Regions from separate parts of the Carnobacterium antarcticum genome, predicted to be linked through region 1. Evidence: a T-box and tRNA genes for the amino acid it is inferred to sense, from the RefSeq annotation. Region 1 holds a T-box; the other regions hold tRNA genes.
The links. The T-box of region 1 lies ahead of tyrS (tyrosine--tRNA ligase). A T-box ahead of a tRNA ligase gene usually reads a tRNA of that ligase, here a tRNA-Tyr.
Positions count from the first base shown of each region.

Region 2: it has a tRNA-Tyr gene. The T-box ahead of tyrS (tyrosine--tRNA ligase) is inferred to sense a tRNA for this amino acid. The anticodon was not compared.
Region 3: it has a tRNA-Tyr gene. The T-box ahead of tyrS (tyrosine--tRNA ligase) is inferred to sense a tRNA for this amino acid. The anticodon was not compared.

Region 1 covers NZ_CP010796.1:1,899,377-1,906,407, forward strand. Annotated here, with positions in the region: gene NY10_RS08930 (amidase) at 1-603, opposite strand, end outside; gene NY10_RS08935 (GNAT family N-acetyltransferase) at 743-1,237, opposite strand; gene tyrS (tyrosine--tRNA ligase) at 1,330-2,592, opposite strand; T-box leader at 2,656-2,873, opposite strand; gene NY10_RS08945 (VOC family protein) at 3,086-3,604, opposite strand; gene NY10_RS08950 (LLM class flavin-dependent oxidoreductase) at 3,797-4,789, shown strand; gene NY10_RS08955 (DUF72 domain-containing protein) at 4,871-5,722, opposite strand; gene NY10_RS08960 (Cof-type HAD-IIB family hydrolase) at 5,949-6,788, shown strand.
Region 2 covers NZ_CP010796.1:704,933-711,963, forward strand. Annotated here, with positions in the region: gene NY10_RS03580 (FAD-binding oxidoreductase) at 1-916, opposite strand, end outside; gene NY10_RS03585 (LysR family transcriptional regulator) at 1,225-2,106, opposite strand; tRNA gene NY10_RS03590 (tRNA-Leu) at 2,391-2,474, opposite strand; tRNA gene NY10_RS03595 (tRNA-Cys) at 2,506-2,576, opposite strand; tRNA gene NY10_RS03600 (tRNA-Gln) at 2,612-2,683, opposite strand; tRNA gene NY10_RS03605 (tRNA-His) at 2,695-2,767, opposite strand; tRNA gene NY10_RS03610 (tRNA-Trp) at 2,795-2,868, opposite strand; tRNA gene NY10_RS03615 (tRNA-Tyr) at 2,897-2,980, opposite strand; tRNA gene NY10_RS03620 (tRNA-Phe) at 2,993-3,068, opposite strand; tRNA gene NY10_RS03625 (tRNA-Asp) at 3,111-3,186, opposite strand; tRNA gene NY10_RS03630 (tRNA-Val) at 3,204-3,276, opposite strand; tRNA gene NY10_RS03635 (tRNA-Glu) at 3,288-3,359, opposite strand; tRNA gene NY10_RS03640 (tRNA-Ser) at 3,377-3,465, opposite strand; tRNA gene NY10_RS03645 (tRNA-Asn) at 3,520-3,592, opposite strand; rRNA gene rrf (5S ribosomal RNA) at 3,605-3,720, opposite strand; rRNA gene NY10_RS03655 (23S ribosomal RNA) at 3,813-6,732, opposite strand; rRNA gene NY10_RS03660 (16S ribosomal RNA) at 6,941-7,031, opposite strand, start outside.
Region 3 covers NZ_CP010796.1:687,968-694,998, reverse strand. Annotated here, with positions in the region: rRNA gene NY10_RS03550 (23S ribosomal RNA) at 1-1,388, shown strand, start outside; rRNA gene rrf (5S ribosomal RNA) at 1,481-1,596, shown strand; tRNA gene NY10_RS03540 (tRNA-Asn) at 1,609-1,681, shown strand; tRNA gene NY10_RS03535 (tRNA-Ser) at 1,736-1,824, shown strand; tRNA gene NY10_RS03530 (tRNA-Glu) at 1,842-1,913, shown strand; tRNA gene NY10_RS03525 (tRNA-Val) at 1,925-1,997, shown strand; tRNA gene NY10_RS03520 (tRNA-Asp) at 2,015-2,090, shown strand; tRNA gene NY10_RS03515 (tRNA-Phe) at 2,133-2,208, shown strand; tRNA gene NY10_RS03510 (tRNA-Tyr) at 2,221-2,304, shown strand; tRNA gene NY10_RS03505 (tRNA-Trp) at 2,333-2,406, shown strand; tRNA gene NY10_RS03500 (tRNA-His) at 2,434-2,506, shown strand; tRNA gene NY10_RS03495 (tRNA-Gln) at 2,518-2,589, shown strand; tRNA gene NY10_RS03490 (tRNA-Cys) at 2,625-2,695, shown strand; tRNA gene NY10_RS03485 (tRNA-Leu) at 2,727-2,810, shown strand; gene NY10_RS03480 (ISL3 family transposase) at 3,012-4,331, opposite strand; gene ltrA (group II intron reverse transcriptase/maturase) at 4,896-5,804, shown strand; gene NY10_RS12755 (group II intron maturase-specific domain-containing protein) at 5,735-6,181, shown strand; gene NY10_RS03465 (phosphoenolpyruvate carboxykinase (ATP)) at 6,556-7,031, shown strand, end outside.

The DNA of each region.
Region 1 (7,031 bases):
ACGTCCAACTCCAGGTCCGATCGGTGTTCGTCCACGAGTCGGTTTCAATCCTACTAAACCGGTAAAAGAAGCCGGGATCCGAATGGAGCCGCCGCCGTCGCTAGCACTAGCAATGGGCACTAAATCAGCAACCACGCTAGCGGCTGCTCCGCCACTAGAACCGCCTGGCGAATAGGCTGTATTCCAAGGATTGCGGGATGGCCCGTAGAGTGTCGGATCCGTAATGTTTTTAAAAGCAAATTCTGGTGTATTGGTTTGGCCGATCACAACAAAACCGGCTTTTTCTAACGCTCGAACAAAGTGACTGGTTTGTTTAGAACGGTTGTTCTGTAGCAAACGAGAACCTGAGGTGCTTGGTTCGTCTATTTGATCTTGTCCGATGCCTTTGATAAGGATGGGCTGTCCGCCAAATAATGTACTGGAAAAATCTCGTTCTGCAGCTTCTTTCAGCGCTTTTTCTTTACGCGTATGGGTAACAGCATTTAAAATAGGATTTTGTGCTTCGATTTTTTTGAAGGCTGTTTCAATCAACTCTTGTGGAGAAACATCTTTTTGATGAAGTTTTTTTGCAAGAGCCAATCCGTCTTCTTTTCGGTTAAACATAGTATAGAGCCTCATTTCTTAATTCTGTAATGAATTCAGTTTAGCATCACAAGTCTAAATATTGAATGGAGAGACAAAAAGAAAGCCGGACAAAAGCCGTTAATTGCTAAAGCGAACGGTTTAAAAGACAGTATTGTTTTTATGGCAGGCGATATTCCATAATGTAATCATCCATGACATAACCATGACCGATATCCGCTACTTGCTCCTCAATGATCTTAAAGCCTAATTTTTTATAAACAGCGATAGTAGGGTGATTGAATTTATTGACCGTCAAAAACACCGTCTTTTTATTTGCTTCATTTGCTGTGTTTTTTAGCTTTTCAATAAGCTCTTTTCCGATTCCATTGCCGCGGCTGCTGCTTTTTAAATAAAGTTTGCTCAGAAAAAGCTGCTCTGCTGACAAGGCATATGAAAGATAGCCGATGGCTGTTTGATGGCTTTCAACTAAGAAATAAGCTTTGCCATCCAGTATTTCTTGGTGAATAGCGGCTGCGGATTGCAAATGAGTCAGCATATAAGCGACTTGTTCTTCGCCTAAAATCGCTGTATAGTGCTCTTCCCAAATTTCTTTTGCGAGTTGAGCGATCAAATCAGCGTCTTCTTGAGTAGTAGCTTGTTTAAGTTGGGTCATATAAATCCTCCTTAATTGTTTTAATGGATAGAAAAGCAGCAGAAACAAAGAGCGTTTCTGCTGCTGAACCTGTTAGAGAAAGTCCTTTAGCTTTATACCAATTTTACTAAGAAATATTTTTTCTTTCCTCGGCGGATCAAAATAAATCGTCCGTCAAAAGAATTTCCAGGAGTTACGACAGCATCGACATCGGTTACTTTTTCCCCATTCATTGAAAGGGCGCCGTTAGTGATGTCTTCACGTGCTTGGCGTCTAGAAGGTTCGATACCGACCACATCTACCAACCATTCAACAATGTTGCGTTCTTCTTTAAGAGCTTCGAAAGTCGGCATATTTTTGAATCCTTCTTCGATTTGACGAGCCGTTAAACTTTTTACATCACCAGAAAAAAGTGCAGCAGTAATTTTTTCTGCATCTTCTAAAGCTTGTTCGCCATGAACAAACAACGTCATTTCGCGAGCCAATGTTTTTTGAGCTTCACGTTTATGCGGTTCGGTTTCAACTTTTTCAGCCAATTCGCCGATTTCATTTTCGGTTAAGAAAGTGAAGTATTTTAAGTATTTAACGACATCGCGATCGTCTTGATTCAACCAGAATTGATAAAACTCATAAGGCGTTGTTTCTTCAGGATCTAACCAAACAGCGCCGCCAGCAGTCTTGCCGAATTTGGTACCGTCAGCTTTTAGCATCAGTGGAATCGTTAAACCAAAGGCTTGGGCTTCAGAACCTGCTTGCTTGCGAATAAACTCTAGGCCGGCTGTAATATTGCCCCATTGATCGGCTCCGCCAATTTGTAATTGGACGTCTTCATGTTGGTACAAGTGCAAATAATCCATAGATTGCAGAATTTGATACGTAAATTCCGTAAAAGAAATTCCGGTTTCTAATCGACTGGCAACGATATCCTTAGCTAACATGGTGTTGACGTTAAAACTTTTTCCGATATTGCGTAAAAAATCCAATAAAGTTAAGTCTTTAGTCCATTCTAAGTTGTTGACTAAACGAATAGATTTTTCATTTTTACCGGCATCAAACAATCTTTCCATCTGAGAAGTTAATTTGTCAGCATTCTTTTGAACTTGTTCTTTTGTTTGTAAAACTCGTTCTTCTGACTTTCCGCTCGGATCGCCAATTGAACCAGTTGCTCCACCAATAACGATAACGGGGCGGTGACCAGCTAATTGGAATCGTTTTAAAATCATAAAAGGAATCAAATGTCCTATATGCATGCTGCCTGTTGGGTCAATACCGCAGTAGACGCCAATTTGTTTTTCAGCGATAAGTTTGCGCAGCCCCTCTTCGTCAGTTTGTTGGTTGATGGCGTCGCGCCAAGTTAATTCATCAATAATATTCATTTTTTTAAGCTCCTTAATACATATTTTTAGACAAAAAAACCCGATGAAAAGGTTAGACCTTTTCATCGGGACGAAATTTTTCGTGTTACCACCCAATTTGCCGACAAATTTCAGTGCAAAATTTGTTGACCACTCATTGACTGTTAACGCCAGTAAGACGCTTGAGATTAATCAAGTTACTCCAGAGTGTAATTCGTAAAAAGACTTGTACTAGTTTTCATCAGCCACTAGCTTTCTATCAACAGAGATCTTTTACTACTGTGCTCGTTCATTGTAATGTTTAGTATGAGATTGCTTTTAGTATAGTTAACAAGCAAGGGTTTGTCAATTGGCAAATCAACATAGTGTACCAGAAAAATAGAGCTTAAAAGCGGATCAAATAGTTTTGAGATACCAAGAAACTCAAATAGACAAACCTGTTTATTTACATACACCAATTAATAGTTAAAAACTCAACCTGTCATTCAATGGATTTTGCTGACTGCTTAAAGCGTTATTTAGGTGGTGTCCATCGTTTAGCTTGGCTGTCAGCCGGATAATTTATTCCTGCTGGATAGCTGATCATTTCAATCAACATACCCCAAGGAGCTTGACCATACACAAATTGGTTTCCAGAACCGCTTTCGGCAGAAGAAGATAAATCATTTGGTTTGGACAATAGTTTTCCGCCTGCGTCAGTGAATCGTTCAGTTGCTTTATCGATGTCGTCCACATAAAAAGCCACATGTTGTAAGCCATAATCTGAAGCAATGACTGGTTGTTGCTGCGCAACATTGGCAAACTGGAACAGTTCAATGTTGGCACTGTTTCCGACCGCCAGCATCCGAATGCGCATTTCTTTTGTTCCAGGTTTGAGCCCGAGATTTTTTTCTACTTGTTTGCCTGATTTCGGTTCATCTTCTGCTGATAAATTATCGTAAATAACCTTAGCAGCAAAAGCTTCTTTAAAAAAATTTGTTGCTTGTTCCATATCAGGAACGGTTACCCCAATGTGATCGATTCCGCGTATCATTCTGTATCCTCCCCTAACATTTTAAAGTAAAGCTACTTTATCTCTAGTATAGTCAAAATAAAGCGAGGAGAGGTGTTTTATGCTTAGAACAGTCTCTGATTTAAACCAAACCAATCCAGTGCTATTCTTTAGATGAACTGATATACTTGGAGAGATAAGATAAACGGATACGATGGAAAGGATGAGTAGTACGTGAGATTAAGTGTATTAGATCAAGCACCAATCACTAAAGGAAATACGGCTGCAGATGCTTTAAAAAAAGCAGAAGAATTAGCAATCGTAGCAGATGAACTAGGCTATCAACGTTTATGGATGGCTGAACACCATGGGACAAATGGGTATGCTAGTTCAGCACCGGAAGTTACGGCCGCTCATTTAGCCGCAAAAACAAAAAATATTCGAATCGGTACCGGAGGCGTCATGATGATGCATTATTCTCCTTTAAAACTGGCAGAAGTCTTTAAAACGCTAAGCGCACTATCGCCAGGACGAATTGATTTTGGGGTAGGCCGAGCGCCAGGCGGCGACACCAATGCGATGTATGCTTTGTCTGAGGGACGGCAGCCTATGCTGGACAATATGTATGAAAAGTTTGATACAGCTTTGAAACTGATCAATGATGAAGTTCCAGAAGACCGTTTGTACAGTAAAACGATTGCGACACCGGCTCAGATTGCTTTGCCAGAAGCCTGGCTTTTAGGCTCAAGCGGAAGCAGTGCATTAAAAGCAGCTCGTATGGGTGTGGGTTATTCTTTTGCGCAATTTTTTATGGGCGGGATGACGAAAGATATTTTTGATCACTATAAAACTAATTTTCAGCCTTCTGCTTTTATGGAAAAGCCCGAGATCAATGTAGCTTACCTCGTCACAACAGCTGAAACAAAAGAAGAAGCTGAATTCGAAGCTTTACCGCAAGACATTGCGCGTTTATGGTTAACGCAAGGTCGGATGGGACAACTGTTGACCCCTGAAGAAGCACAGGATTATCCTCTAACAGAAATGGACCGAATGGCTATCAAAGAAAATCGAAAACTGCATTTAGTGGGAGAGGCTAAAGAGATAGCAACATTCTTGCAAGAGGAACAAGCCCATTATGGCTTTGACGAAGCAATGATTTGCAGTATTCCGCATTCACAAGAAAAACGACTAGATGTTTATCGCTTGTTAGCTAAGGAATTGTTTTAAAACGAAAATAGTATGAAGGACAGTTAAAACGACTGAGATAAAGCTAGATTAGTGCTTTGTCTCAGTCGTTTTTTATTATTTTTAAAAGTCGTTGAATAAATCTAAGCCCAGTTGTTGAGGGCCAAGCTGATCAAACGTTAAGCCAAGTATTTTTTGTAAGTATTTAGCGTTGGCAGCAGCATGACCTCCGGAATTATTATTAAAGATAACAGCGACTTCTTTAGAGTCTTTTTCCAATGAACGGATGATAGGAATAAAACTGGCTAGTTCTGCTTGGCTGTAATCGTAAAATGTTCGTTTTTCCCGCCAATTTGGGCCGCTAGCATTCAACCAGCCTTCGTAGTTGCGTCCGTGTAAACGCAATACGGTAAGTTCGGGATTCGTTCCAGTCGCTATCATTGGCACACTATTCCCGGGCGTTTGAGGTTGATCGATTACTGCATGGATAAAGTTCTGCTGCTCCAAGAATGTCAACGTGAGTGGCTGGTTTTCTCCGCTATACCAACTAGCGTGCCGAAATTCGATAGCCACTGGCAGTTCGCCCATCCAGTGCCGGATTTTTCTTAAATAAGTTAAGTGCTCTTCTGAATAATGAAAAAATGGCGGAAATTGAAACAAAAAAGCTTTGATTTTATTTGCTTCGATCATCGGTGCGAAGGCTGCAAGATAGTGTTGAAACATCGCTTCTTCAGATGGAAAAAAATCAAGCCATTCTTTGTGTTGGGTCATGGCTTGAAAAGCTTTTGGCAAGAACTGAAAGGCATCAGGCGTCCTGTCGATCCAACTCAAAATATTTTTTGTTGGAGGAATAGCATAAAAACTAGTGTCTAATTCCACAAATGGAAAATGCGAGGCATAATCTTCTAAGTTTCTTTTTTTATGAGTAATTAATAATTCGTGGTCGTTCCACCCGGTTAAACCAATCGTGATCATCTTGTTCAATCTCCTTTCATAGGGAAAAGATGGTACTCTTAGTGTACCGTATTTCTAGATAAGATTGAAAAAAAAGCTCTTAACACAACAAAAAACACTCGAAATGTTTCACGGGAAACATTTTCTTTTTAAATCAAGAATGAAAGGGCTCTTGCAGTTGCTCCTAGAAACGGTGTAAAATTGGATTATTAAATCGGGAAAAGAAAAATGCTAAAGGAGCAGCCAAATGCATAAAATGGTCTTTTTTGATATAGACGGGACATTACTAACAGCGAGAAAGAAAATTCCAGAAACCGCTAAGCAAGCTATTCAAGACTTAAAAGACAACGGCATTATTCCGGTTATCGCAACCGGCAGGCCTCCTTTTAGAATTGATGCTATTTTGGAAGAATTGAATATCCAGTCCTACATTACTATGAATGGGCAATACGTCGTTTATGAAAATGAAGTGATTTACCGCAACCCCATGTCGAGTGATTCCATTGAACGATTAGCTAAAGCAGCTGAAGTTTACCAACAAGGCATTGCTTTTAGCGGAAGCGAAGAGATTTTAGGCAACTCTTTGACCACTTTAGGCCAGCAAGGTTTGTTGAAACGGTTGATTCAAAAATCACCGATTGCACCGCCCAAATTAGTTGTGGCAGCCATCAGTCATTTTATGGGAGCTTTTAAAACCAAAAAACCCGTCTTACCGGAATATTATGAGAACCGTCCTATTTACCAATGTATTTTACATGCTTCAGAAAAGTTTGATGCTTATTATCGGGAAGAATTTCCTGATTGTCATTTTACCAGGTGGAATCCTTATTCGGTAGACGTCATTACAAAAAATCATTCTAAAGCTGTCGGAATTCAAAAAATGACAGAACACTTAGGTATCTCGCTTCAAGAAACAATAGCTTTTGGCGACGGTTTAAACGATATTGAAATGCTGCAAACAGTCGGAATAGGAGTGGCTATGGAAAGCGGACGAAGAGAAGTATGTGAAATCGCTGACTTCATTACAGTTTCTCCCGAAAACGACGGCATCTTAAAAGGGCTCCAGCAATTGAAGGTATTGCCTTAAAGGACAGCACGTTAAAAGTTGCAAAAGGCAATAGAAATACCAAGGAAAATCCTTATTCTTCTACCGTTCTATGGTATACTATTTGAGAATAGTTTTAGAGCGTAAACCAGAAATATCAAGAACAAGCGGCGTTAGTTGAACAAAAAAACGTAACGCTCATGAAATGCGTCTGTTTTTGTTGAAGAAACTGCACTTGTATTAAAAAATTGAGAACATTTCATTAAATGAACCAAGGAGGCACTT
Region 2 (7,031 bases), 1.2 Mb from region 1:
CAATAGGTGGAAATAATTTAATATAAGGAACAAAATCAACTTCGTCAAAAAGGAAACCGGAATATTTTTTTAATTCTTTAATCATTTGGTTGCCAGCAGCAGGGCTTCCTTTAATACATACCATTAATGCAATCACCAATTGACCTTTGTATTGTTCCGGCATTTGGCTAGTGAATGGGGCAGTCGTAAAGGATAACGTTCCATTTAACTCATCAGGAGCATGCAAAATATAGTCAGTCAATTGTTGGATCAGTTGCGGATCATACTGGTAAAATAAATTGCCGGCTAAGACAGTCCCTCCTGGATGTGCTTCAAATACAAATTCAGTTACCACGCCAAAATTTCCTGCTCCGCCTCGAATGGCCCAGAATAAATCCGAGTGTTCCGTTTCAGAAGCTACCAGAATTTTCCCTGTTGCATCCACGACCCGAACTTTCCGTATACGCCCTGTTGTCACCCCATATTTTCTAATAAAAAATCCCATTCCGCTTCCTTGGGCATTGCCGCCAACCCCTACGCCGCCCATGTCTCCAGAAGTGATGGCTAAATCATAAGGCACCAGAGCTTCGCCCACTTTAAACCAGTTTGCACCACCGCCCACGGTTACCAAATTAGTCGATCCATCAACTTCTACTTGATCCAAACTAGAAATGTCGATTACTATTTCTTCATCTCCCGCACTGAATCCCGCTGCGCTATGTCCAGTACATTTCACAGTAAATGCCAATTCCTGCTCTCGGCAATAACGAATCGTTTGAACTACATCTGCTTCGTTAAGGCACTTCACAATTGCCAGCGGATGCGGATCGAAAACAGTATTTTTTACCATTCTTAAATTTTCATACTTTTTATTCGTCTCGGTGTACACTTCACCATTCACTACAGCTGCTAAATATTCTTCATCAAACGTTTTCATTTCATTTTCTCCTCCTAAATCATATTGCTTTCTAATGGGTTCCAATCGCTCAATTCTCTTCATGTTCCATTGTAAAGTAAAATAATACGAACACAAAACATAACGTTTCCCAATTTTTGATGAGGCGTCTCAGCGTTTTCCTCAAATCAAGAAGCAAACCTTATTTAAAACTAACTGATTTAGAAACTTCAAGCGACTAGAATTATAAGCATTATTAAAAACCAAAAATGTGCATTGAAGGCAGTGGACATTAGGAATTGAGGATTGATCGAGTTAATTAAAAAGAAAACAAAAAGTCGGCTGGTCCTTCACTCTATCTTTAAATTACTTCTAACGCTCTCCAAAAATTTCTTTGCAGCATTTGAATGAATCTGATTCTTCTTCCAAACGATCGTCAATTTTGCTTCTAGACTTGGTTCTAAAGGACGAAAACAAAGATCACTCTCTCCAGTGGTATTTATCAGACCATACAAACACAACGCATAACCAACTCCTTCGCTTACCAACAAAGACGCATTATAAAGTAAGTTGTATGTTGCGACTATGTTATACTGCTCCAAATTATTGCCTAGCCAGTTTGATAATTCATTGGCTACATGTGTTTGACGAGACACGATCAACGGTAATCCCTTCAAATCACTTGAAACGATAACATCTTTCTTTGCTAAAGAACTGCTGTCTTGCATCAAAAGTCCCCATATATCTCTATCAGGCAAGCGGATAGCATCATATTTTTGTTTATCTGAAGGATCGATCACAATCCCGAAATCTAATAACCCATTATCTAATTTTTCCGCCAATTCGTCCGCATTGCCGCTATATAGATGAATACGAACTTCAGGATACTCATCCATTATCTCTTTGCTTATTTTGGCGATCAGCCTCATTGCCTTACTTTCACCGCCACCGATATAAATATCGCCGCTAACAACTTCTGCTTCTTTAAGGTTTAAAGTTGTTTTATCTACCAAGGACAAAATCTCTTTTGCTCGATTAACTAAATATACTCCTTCTTCTGTCAAACTTATTTTTCTGTTGCCGCGAATAAATAAAATAATGCCTAACTCTTCTTCCAGTTCCTTAAGCTGTCTGGAAAGTGTCGGTTGGGAAAGATGCAACAACTGAGCTGCTGCTGAAATACTCTCCTCTTGTGCAACAGCTAAAAAATAGCGCAAGACACGAATTTCCATACATTTTCCTCCTATGTTTGATTGCTATATAGAGTCCTTCAAATAGGTATTTAACATCTCAACTATATCATTCTATGATATAGTTAGCCATTAAGTAAGGACTTAAGAAGGAAAACTATTTGTTTAATACTATAGGTGCTTTAGCGGATATATTTTTGTTCAGCTGAATAAAAATATTTGGTTCTGCACCTAATTGTCATTATCATTCATACGTACGTGTAACAGTACTTTATAGAACAAATAAAAAAGCCCCGACAGTCCGAAGACTGTTGGAGCTTTTAGGATACCGGCGGCCGGAATCGAACCGGCACGCCCTCGCGGGCACAGGATTTTGAGTCCAGCGCGTCTACCAATTCCGCCACGCCGGCAGGATGCTGACAACAGGCAATTCATTAGATAAGGCGGTAACCGGATTTGAACCGGTGATGAAGGTTTTGCAGACCTCTGCCTTACCACTTGGCTATACCGCCATCTTTAAAATTGAGTGTTGGGTTATTCTAAAAAACTGGGCTAGCTGGATTCGAACCAACGCATAAGGGAGTCAAAGTCCCTTGCCTTACCGCTTGGCTATAGCCCATAAATGAAAAAGGCGACTGATGGGGATCGAACCCACGTATGCCGGAACCACAATCCGGTGCGTTAACCACTTCGCCACAATCGCCGTAATGTAAAAGGTTAAATATAAAAATGGCAGGGATAGTAGGAATTGAACCCACACTAATGGTTTTGGAGACCATTGTTCTACCTTTAAACTATATCCCTATCAGTTTAGATGGGTTTTAAAAAAAAATGGTGGAGGGGGGCAGATTCGAACTGCCGAACCCGAAGGAGCGGATTTACAGTCCGCCGCGTTTAGCCACTTCGCTACCCCTCCAGTTGAAAAAAATGGTGGCCTGGGACAGAATCGAACTGCCGACACCTTGAGCTTCAATCAAGTGCTCTACCAACTGAGCTACCAGGCCATAATCGAACCTTTCGGTTCCGTAATGCTTGTATTAAAAAAATGGCGGTCTCGACGGGAATCGAACCCGCGATCTTCTGCGTGACAGGCAGACATGTTAACCCCTACACCACGAGACCGTTATAAAATTGTTCAATGGAGGTTAACGGGATCGAACCGCTGACCCTCTGCTTGTAAGGCAGATGCTCTCCCAGCTGAGCTAAACCTCCTAAATGACTCATGACCCGTACGGGATTCGAACCCGTGATACCGCCGTGAAAGGGCGGTGTCTTAACCACTTGACCAACGGGCCGAAACGCAATTTTGAAACGGAGAGTAAGGGATTCGAACCCTTGAGACAGTGTGCACCGCCTACATGATTTCCAATCATGCTCCTTCGGCCGCTCGGACAACTCTCCAAGTTGGTTCTTCGACACTCTCTTTTGTGTTTCTTTTTCATAGAAATCTATGGACTCCGCAAGCAGGATTCGAACCTGCGACATCATGATTAACAGTCATGCGCTCTACCAGCTGAGCTATTGCGGAATAATGATCAATGCGCGGCAGCGTCCTACTCTCACAAAGGGAAACCCTTCACTACCATCGGCGCTAAGAAGCTTAACTGCTGTGTTCGGCATGGGAACAGGTGTGACCTTCTTGCCGTCACCACCGCACATTGGTTCATCAAGAGAACGGTGTTCTCTCAAAACTGGATAGTGTTTTTCTCTTGCAACATCGTGTCGAAACCAAGACACCGTTTAAAAAATTGGTTAAGTCCTCGACCGATTAGTATTGGTCCGCTCCATACATCGCTGTACTTCCACTTCCAACCTATCTACCTGATCATCTCTCAGGGGTCTTACTCACTTGCGTGATGGGAAATCTCATCTTGAGGGGGGCTTCACGCTTAGATGCTTTCAGCGTTTATCCCGTCCACACATAGCTACCCAGCGATGCTCTTGGCAGAACAACTGGTACACCAGCGGTGTGTCCATCCCGGTCCTCTCGTACTAAGGACAGCTCCTCTCAAATTTCCTGCGCCCGCGACGGATAGGGACCGAACTGTCTCACGACGTTCTGAACCCAGCTCGCGTACCGCTTTAATGGGCGAACAGCCCAACCCTTGGGACCGACTACAGCCCCAGGATGCGATGAGCCGACATCGAGGTGCCAAACCTCCCCGTCGATGTGGACTCTTGGGGGAGATAAGCCTGTTATCCCCAGGGTAGCTTTTATCCGTTGAGCGATGGCCCTTCCATGCGGAACCACCGGATCACTAAGCCCGACTTTCGTCCCTGCTCGACTTGTAGGTCTCGCAGTCAAGCTCCCTTCTGCCTTTACACTCTACGAATGATTTCCAACCATTCTGAGGGAACCTTTGGGCGCCTCCGTTACTCTTTAGGAGGCGACCGCCCCAGTCAAACTGCCCGTCAGACACTGTCTCCCAGCCAGATCATGGCTGTGGGTTAGAGTGGTCATACAGCAAGGGTAGTATCCCACCAACGCCTCCACCAAGACTAGCGTCCTGGTTTCATCGGCTCCTACCTATCCTGTACAAGCTGTACAAACACTCAATATCAAACTGCAGTAAAGCTCCATGGGGTCTTTCCGTCCTGTCGCGGGTAACCTGCATCTTCACAGGTACTATAATTTCACCGAGTCTCTCGTTGAGACAGTGCCCAAATCATTACGCCTTTCGTGCGGGTCGGAACTTACCCGACAAGGAATTTCGCTACCTTAGGACCGTTATAGTTACGGCCGCCGTTTACTGGGGCTTCAATTCTGAGCTTCGCTCGAGAGCTAACCCATCCTCTTAACCTTCCAGCACCGGGCAGGCGTCAGCCCCTATACGTCATCTTTCGATTTAGCAGAGACCTGTGTTTTTGATAAACAGTTGCTTGGGCCTATTCACTGCGGCTGACCAAATGGTCAGCACCCCTTCTCCCGAAGTTACGGGGTCATTTTGCCGAGTTCCTTAACGAGAGTTCACTCGCACACCTTAGGATTCTCTCCTCGACTACCTGTGTCGGTTTGCGGTACGGGCCGTTTGTTTCTCACTAGAAGCTTTTCTTGACAGTGTGACATCAGGAACTTCGGTACTTAATTTCCCTCCCCATCACAACTTGTCCTTAGAGAAGCAAGCATTTGACTCGCTTCAAGACTTGTTGCTTGGACGCACATATCCAACAGTGCGTATTCCTTAGCCTACTGTGTCCCTCCATTGCTCAAACAAAACAAACGGGTACAGGAATCTCAACCTGTTATCCATCGTCTACGCCTATCGGCCTCGACTTAGGTCCCGACTAACCCTGGGAGGACGAGCCTTCCCCAGGAAACCTTAGTCATTCGGTGGACGGGATTCTCACCCGTCTTTCGCTACTCATACCGGCATTCTCACTTCTAAGCGCTCCACCAGTCCTCACGGTCTAGCTTCGACGCCCTTAGAACGCTCTCCTACCATAGAACCTAAGTTCTATCCACAGCTTCGGTGTTATGTTTAGCCCCGGTAAATTTTCGGCGCAGGGTCACTCGACTAGTGAGCTATTACGCACTCTTTAAATGATGGCTGCTTCTGAGCCAACATCCTAGTTGTCTAAGCAACCCCACATCCTTTTCCACTTAACATAAACTTTGGGACCTTAGCTGGTGGTCTGGGCTGTTTCCCTCTCGACTACGGATCTTATCACTCGTAGTCTGACTCCCGGATATAAATCAATGGCATTCGGAGTTTATCTGAATTCGGTAACCCGAGAAGGGCCCCTAGTCCAAACAGTTGCTCTACCTCCATGATTCTTATTCCGAGGCTAGCCCTAAAGCTATTTCGGAGAGAACCAGCTATCTCCAAGTTCGATTGGAATTTCTCCGCTACCCACACCTCATCCCCGCATTTTTCAACATACGTGGGTTCGGTCCTCCAGTGCGTATTACCGCACCTTCAACCTGGACATGGGTAGATCACTTGGTTTCGGGTCTACGACCACATACTCATTCGCCCTATTCAGACTCGCTTTCGCTACGGCTCCGTCTCATCGACTTAACCTCGCATGGGATCGTAACTCGCCGGTTCATTCTACAAAAGGCACGCTATCACCCATTAACGGGCTCTAACTACTTGTAAGCACACGGTTTCAGGTGCTGTTTCACTCCCCTTCCGGGGTTCTTTTCACCTTTCCCTCACGGTACTGGTTCACTATCGGTCACTAGGGAGTATTTAGCCTTGGGAGATGGTCCTCCCGGATTCCGACGGAATTTCTCGTGTTCCGCCGTACTCAGGATACTGATCAGAGTGAACGGAGTTTCAGTTACGGGGCTTTTACCCTCTTTGACGGACCTTTCCAGGTCGCTTCTCTTACACCGTTCATTTATGACTCTATGTGTTCAGTCCTACAACCCCAGAAAGCAAGCTTTCTGGTTTGGGCTTTTCCCGTTTCGCTCGCCGCTACTCAGGGAATCGAATTTTCTTTCTCTTCCTGCAGGTACTTAGATGTTTCAGTTCTCTGCGTCTACCTCTACTGACCTATGTATTCAGTCAGCAGTAACACCCTATCAAAGGTGCTGGGTTTCCCCATTCGGAAATCTCTGGATCACAGCTTACTTACAGCTCCCCAAAGCATATCGGCGTTAGTCCCGTCCTTCATCGGCTCCTAGTGCCAAGGCATCCACCGTGCGCCCTTATTAACTTAACCTATGGTCGTTGTTAATAGCGATCCAACATCAACTGATGCGAATCGTAAAAAAATAAAACGCGGTTTTTACTTGGTTTCTTACTTTGTTACAATTGTTAAACACTATCCAGTTTTCAAAGAACAACATTTTTGATGCATTGAGAAGATTAGACCTCTCAAAACTGAACAAAGCCAAAACGTATGTGTGAGGTTCCGTAATATTCCTTAGAAAGGAGGTGATCCAGCCGCACCTTCCGATACGGCTACCTTGTTACGACTTCACCCCAATTATCTATCCCACCTTAGGCGGCTGGCTCCTT
Region 3 (7,031 bases), 1.2 Mb from region 1:
GCGAGTCAAATGCTTGCTTCTCTAAGGACAAGTTGTGATGGGGAGGGAAATTAAGTACCGAAGTTCCTGATGTCACACTGTCAAGAAAAGCTTCTAGTGAGAAACAAACGGCCCGTACCGCAAACCGACACAGGTAGTCGAGGAGAGAATCCTAAGGTGTGCGAGTGAACTCTCGTTAAGGAACTCGGCAAAATGACCCCGTAACTTCGGGAGAAGGGGTGCTGACCATTTGGTCAGCCGCAGTGAATAGGCCCAAGCAACTGTTTATCAAAAACACAGGTCTCTGCTAAATCGAAAGATGACGTATAGGGGCTGACGCCTGCCCGGTGCTGGAAGGTTAAGAGGATGGGTTAGCTCTCGAGCGAAGCTCAGAATTGAAGCCCCAGTAAACGGCGGCCGTAACTATAACGGTCCTAAGGTAGCGAAATTCCTTGTCGGGTAAGTTCCGACCCGCACGAAAGGCGTAATGATTTGGGCACTGTCTCAACGAGAGACTCGGTGAAATTATAGTACCTGTGAAGATGCAGGTTACCCGCGACAGGACGGAAAGACCCCATGGAGCTTTACTGCAGTTTGATATTGAGTGTTTGTACAGCTTGTACAGGATAGGTAGGAGCCGATGAAACCAGGACGCTAGTCTTGGTGGAGGCGTTGGTGGGATACTACCCTTGCTGTATGACCACTCTAACCCACAGCCATGATCTGGCTGGGAGACAGTGTCTGACGGGCAGTTTGACTGGGGCGGTCGCCTCCTAAAGAGTAACGGAGGCGCCCAAAGGTTCCCTCAGAATGGTTGGAAATCATTCGTAGAGTGTAAAGGCAGAAGGGAGCTTGACTGCGAGACCTACAAGTCGAGCAGGGACGAAAGTCGGGCTTAGTGATCCGGTGGTTCCGCATGGAAGGGCCATCGCTCAACGGATAAAAGCTACCCTGGGGATAACAGGCTTATCTCCCCCAAGAGTCCACATCGACGGGGAGGTTTGGCACCTCGATGTCGGCTCATCGCATCCTGGGGCTGTAGTCGGTCCCAAGGGTTGGGCTGTTCGCCCATTAAAGCGGTACGCGAGCTGGGTTCAGAACGTCGTGAGACAGTTCGGTCCCTATCCGTCGCGGGCGCAGGAAATTTGAGAGGAGCTGTCCTTAGTACGAGAGGACCGGGATGGACACACCGCTGGTGTACCAGTTGTTCTGCCAAGAGCATCGCTGGGTAGCTATGTGTGGACGGGATAAACGCTGAAAGCATCTAAGCGTGAAGCCCCCCTCAAGATGAGATTTCCCATCACGCAAGTGAGTAAGACCCCTGAGAGATGATCAGGTAGATAGGTTGGAAGTGGAAGTACAGCGATGTATGGAGCGGACCAATACTAATCGGTCGAGGACTTAACCAATTTTTTAAACGGTGTCTTGGTTTCGACACGATGTTGCAAGAGAAAAACACTATCCAGTTTTGAGAGAACACCGTTCTCTTGATGAACCAATGTGCGGTGGTGACGGCAAGAAGGTCACACCTGTTCCCATGCCGAACACAGCAGTTAAGCTTCTTAGCGCCGATGGTAGTGAAGGGTTTCCCTTTGTGAGAGTAGGACGCTGCCGCGCATTGATCATTATTCCGCAATAGCTCAGCTGGTAGAGCGCATGACTGTTAATCATGATGTCGCAGGTTCGAATCCTGCTTGCGGAGTCCATAGATTTCTATGAAAAAGAAACACAAAAGAGAGTGTCGAAGAACCAACTTGGAGAGTTGTCCGAGCGGCCGAAGGAGCATGATTGGAAATCATGTAGGCGGTGCACACTGTCTCAAGGGTTCGAATCCCTTACTCTCCGTTTCAAAATTGCGTTTCGGCCCGTTGGTCAAGTGGTTAAGACACCGCCCTTTCACGGCGGTATCACGGGTTCGAATCCCGTACGGGTCATGAGTCATTTAGGAGGTTTAGCTCAGCTGGGAGAGCATCTGCCTTACAAGCAGAGGGTCAGCGGTTCGATCCCGTTAACCTCCATTGAACAATTTTATAACGGTCTCGTGGTGTAGGGGTTAACATGTCTGCCTGTCACGCAGAAGATCGCGGGTTCGATTCCCGTCGAGACCGCCATTTTTTTAATACAAGCATTACGGAACCGAAAGGTTCGATTATGGCCTGGTAGCTCAGTTGGTAGAGCACTTGATTGAAGCTCAAGGTGTCGGCAGTTCGATTCTGTCCCAGGCCACCATTTTTTTCAACTGGAGGGGTAGCGAAGTGGCTAAACGCGGCGGACTGTAAATCCGCTCCTTCGGGTTCGGCAGTTCGAATCTGCCCCCCTCCACCATTTTTTTTTAAAACCCATCTAAACTGATAGGGATATAGTTTAAAGGTAGAACAATGGTCTCCAAAACCATTAGTGTGGGTTCAATTCCTACTATCCCTGCCATTTTTATATTTAACCTTTTACATTACGGCGATTGTGGCGAAGTGGTTAACGCACCGGATTGTGGTTCCGGCATACGTGGGTTCGATCCCCATCAGTCGCCTTTTTCATTTATGGGCTATAGCCAAGCGGTAAGGCAAGGGACTTTGACTCCCTTATGCGTTGGTTCGAATCCAGCTAGCCCAGTTTTTTAGAATAACCCAACACTCAATTTTAAAGATGGCGGTATAGCCAAGTGGTAAGGCAGAGGTCTGCAAAACCTTCATCACCGGTTCAAATCCGGTTACCGCCTTATCTAATGAATTGCCTGTTGTCAGCATCCTGCCGGCGTGGCGGAATTGGTAGACGCGCTGGACTCAAAATCCTGTGCCCGCGAGGGCGTGCCGGTTCGATTCCGGCCGCCGGTATCCTAAAGTCTCCAGCAGTCTTCGGACTGTTGGAGACTTTTTTTGGTGCGCCCGGCATGGGTGATAACTTGGTGGTGAAAGTCCACTACAGGCTTGGCAGTAGGAACTGTTAGCGAATAGGGTTCTACGTCAACTGACGTTGGTAAAGAATTTTAGTCCCTTATTTAATTAAAAAAACTTGAACACTTTTCATGGTAGGCGTTATGCTGCTATGAAAAGTGTTTTTTCGTTCTGTTTAATAGCCGCTGGTTTCATATTAAAATGCAGAAGAATACGGTTTTTATAGTTCACGAAGTTTCGGTAGCCGTAGGCCACACGGTTAAGAACTTTGATCTTATTGTTGATTCCTTCAATTTTTCCGTTTGAATACTTATAGGTAACGGTATTTTTTATGTGCTTCATATGTTTTTTCAATGTTTTGAGGCTCGTCTTCATTGGTTTTGAAATAAGTGGATAATCTTTTTCTAAAATCTTTACTAGCTCATCATAGTCATTCTCTTCAAGAGCCTTTAGAATCGTTTGATACACCTCATAAGTCTCTTTCAGAACGGTGTTGTAGCCCAACAGTTCGTCGACGATCGCTGATTCTAAGCGTAGACCAAATAAAGCATAATAAGTATAGGTTGTATAAGACAGTTCAGATTCTTTCTTTAAGATTTTTTTCCAAAACCGTTTTAATCGACGGTACTTTTTCATATCTTCTCCATTTGAGGTATGAAATTGATTCATAACCGTTATCCTTGTACGATTCAGTGAACGATTAATCAGCTGGACAATATGAAAACGATCAATAATGATCTTGGCGTTTGGAAAAAGAATGGGAATAAAATTGACGTAACCAGCGTTCATATCGACTGTAATGGTTTCTACTTTTTTTCTAGCCTTTAGGCTATACCGTGAAAGGAAATGGTCTTTTATCGTTCGACTGTCTCGAGAAGGCAAGATATCAATGATCGTTCCTTTTTCGGCATCAATGTATTCAAAAGCCATTGTGCTATTGGCATACTTAAACTCGTCAAACGAAAGATGTTTAGGAAGCCAGAAGTAATGCGGTTTGTAATTCTTAGCTTGCTCGTTAATAACGCGCTGCGTCGTTGCTGAAGAAACTCCCGTTTGACTAGAGATATCTTTTATAGATTGAGCCATAGACGATTTATCTAAAATTTGTGCTTTTACATGATTTGAAATAAAACAATTTTCTTTCAATAGAGGCGTTTTCGCAGTAAATGTAGCCTCGCATTCTTTGCACATGAATCGCTGCTTTTTAAGCAGTAAATAGGTGGGATGAATACCACTCATGGGTAAAGTAATGCGCGAGGTCTGTGTTCCGTTACAGTAGATGGTATACTGCTCGTTTGGTGTATGGCACTTCATACATTCCTGCGGAATGTAGGTCAATCGTCCTTTAATAAATTTACATTTTTTCCCTTTGAATTGACCGTATTCTACGCAATCCTCTTCAAAAACAATGTTTTTGTCTTGTATATCTAGTACTTTTCGCATATCATTTGATGTAGGCAAGTGAGTTCTCTCCTTTGAATGAGTTGTGGTGACTTTAATTCTACAGGAGAACTCACTTGTTTTCTATTTTCACGAAAAAAGACGTTAGTAAGTTTTCACTCACCAACGTCAAATATTGTACAACCGCGAATAGCAAGGGTGTCTTTCGCGAGAAAGAATCCGAAGGAAGCTGGACGCAAACACTCGCACTGACGAACAGAAATCTCATACAAGGCTGGATGGAGATGGACGAGCTTGCCAAACAAAGCGAAGTCCGATACTGCACGAGTCTCCTACAGTAAATGAGGCAGTGACATGAGTGGAAGGTTATCACTCTTACCCGGGGAGGTCTCACTAGCGGTAAATACCGTAGTAACAACGAATAGTGAGAAGTCAGCAGACGCCATAGTAGGAGAACACAGTTCTCTGAAGGGCAGAACAATAATAATCTTGGAATAAACAAGGAGGTGGATGTAGCTCACGACTACAGAAAACATCGTGGTATAGACCGAAAGATGGCTACTCTTGGAGGGATAAGTTGGAAACGAAAGAGTACAAGAGAGTGTAGAGAGCTACAGTAACGATATGATGAAACAAGATGGTATCTCATTAATCAATCAAATCGCTAATTCAGATAATTTAAAGTCAGCCAGCAAGAAAGTGTATCAAAATAAAGGAGCTGCCGGTATCGATGGAGTGACCGTTCATGAATTGGACGCTCACTTAATAAAATATGGTCAGCAAATGATAGAGAAGATGAGAGCAGGAACTTACCAACCACAACCTGTTAAGCGGGTTTCTATCCCTAAGGATAATGGTGGCATAAGAAACTTGGGAATTCCTGTGGTGCGAGATCGAGTGGTGCAACAAGCTATTCTACAAGTGATTGAACCCATCATTGACCCTTCCTTTTCGACATACAGTTATGGTTTTAGGAAAGGCAGGAACGCTCATCAAGCGATTAAACAGGCAGAACAATATGTATCCGAAGGATACAAAACGATTGTCGACTTTGATTTGCGTAACTATTTTGATACAGTTCATCATCAAAAGTTGATGAATTACCTCAACTACTATATCCAAGATAAAATAGTGTTGCGGTTAATATGGAATTTTCTTAAAGCTGGAATTATGGACGGCAATGTCTTTATTGAGAATTATAAAGGAACCCCTCAAGGTGGAGTTATCTCTCCACTACTCGCTAATGTCTATTTAAATCAACTAGATAGAGAATTAGAGAAGCGAGGACACCGGTTTGTACGTTATGCGGACGACTTTTGTATCTATGTGAAAACACCTAGAGCAGGAGAACGAGTTTTAAAAAGCGTGACGACCTTTATAGAGGGAAACCTCCGGTTGGAGATTAATACGGAAAAAAGTAAAGTGACTACTCCAGCTAAAGCTAAGTTTCTAGGTTTCACTATCTGGAAAACACAGGGAAAGTCAGAAGCCGCCCATCTAAGGCGGCTAAACTCAAGTTCCGTAACCGACTGAGAAAACTAACGAGCCGAAAACGTCCTGGTACATTCAAACAAATTATAAAAGAAATTAACCTCTATACACAAGGCTGGATTAATTATTATGGAATTGGAGATATGAAAAGCTTTATCAAGAGCGTTGCTCATTGGCTAAATCATCGATTGAGACAACTATGTTGGAAACGATGGAACAAAGTATCGACTAAATTTCGTATGTTAAGAAAGTATGGAATAGAGAAAGAAGAAGCATGGAAGGTGGCTAATACGAGAAAAGGGTATTGGCGTATGACCCGTACCCACACACTTCACCGAGCGATTACGAAGAAAAAGCTGGTAAATTGGGGTCTAAAAGACCTAAACCAACTTTTCCAGCAGAGATACTTAAGTTATTGAACCGCCGTATACCGAACGGTACGTACGGTGGTGTGAGAGGTCGGAGCCGTAAGGCTCCTCCTACTCGATTCGTTTTGATCCGGTTATTATTGTAGAGCAAACACAAGCGCTATCGAAAGACCGTAGGGCGTTGAGAAGAAAGACTTTAAAAGATATAAAAAAGGATTCGTTGTTTTAATGTACTTTTTTATTGCAATTTTTTGATGTTGTTTGCTATGATAAGAACGAGTAATGAAAGCGCTTCAACCGATACCGCTCTAATTGTTGAATCTAAAGAAAGGAGGAAATCGGCTTTTTCTTATTACCAGTTAGCTTTATTGCTGTTGCGGCTTTTTTTGAAGAGACAACTACTAATGAAATAAGGAGAGGATCGCATGTCAACCAGAGAAACGTTTCAAAAGTCAGAAATTAGAAAAGATAATCCCTTTTTTTCCCCTTTACGAGCAGTAATCGAGACCTCTATGTACGGCAACAATGTGAAAAATGTAACGAGTCTAGATGAAGCATACGAATTAGCGCTTGATGCGCCAGGTACCATCGTAACGGACTTATCAGTAAAATATACGGAAAAATTGGATTTGCCTAAAGATGCAAAAGTTTTAGTCGAAAACGGAGGAGCAGTGGTTGGGAGAACGGCAGCTGCCCGAAGAATCGTAGGGAATAATAAAGATGAAGACGCTAAGTTAGCTGTAATCGTAAGAGAGGCTGTTTACCAGGGGTCTTTGAAAAAACGTTATAAAACAGCTGCTTATGTAGGGTTAGATTCAGAATTCATGGTGAAGGCCCATCTTTCAGTGCCAGAAGGTCAAGAAAACAATTTATATTCTTGGCTGTTAAACTTTCAAGTAAC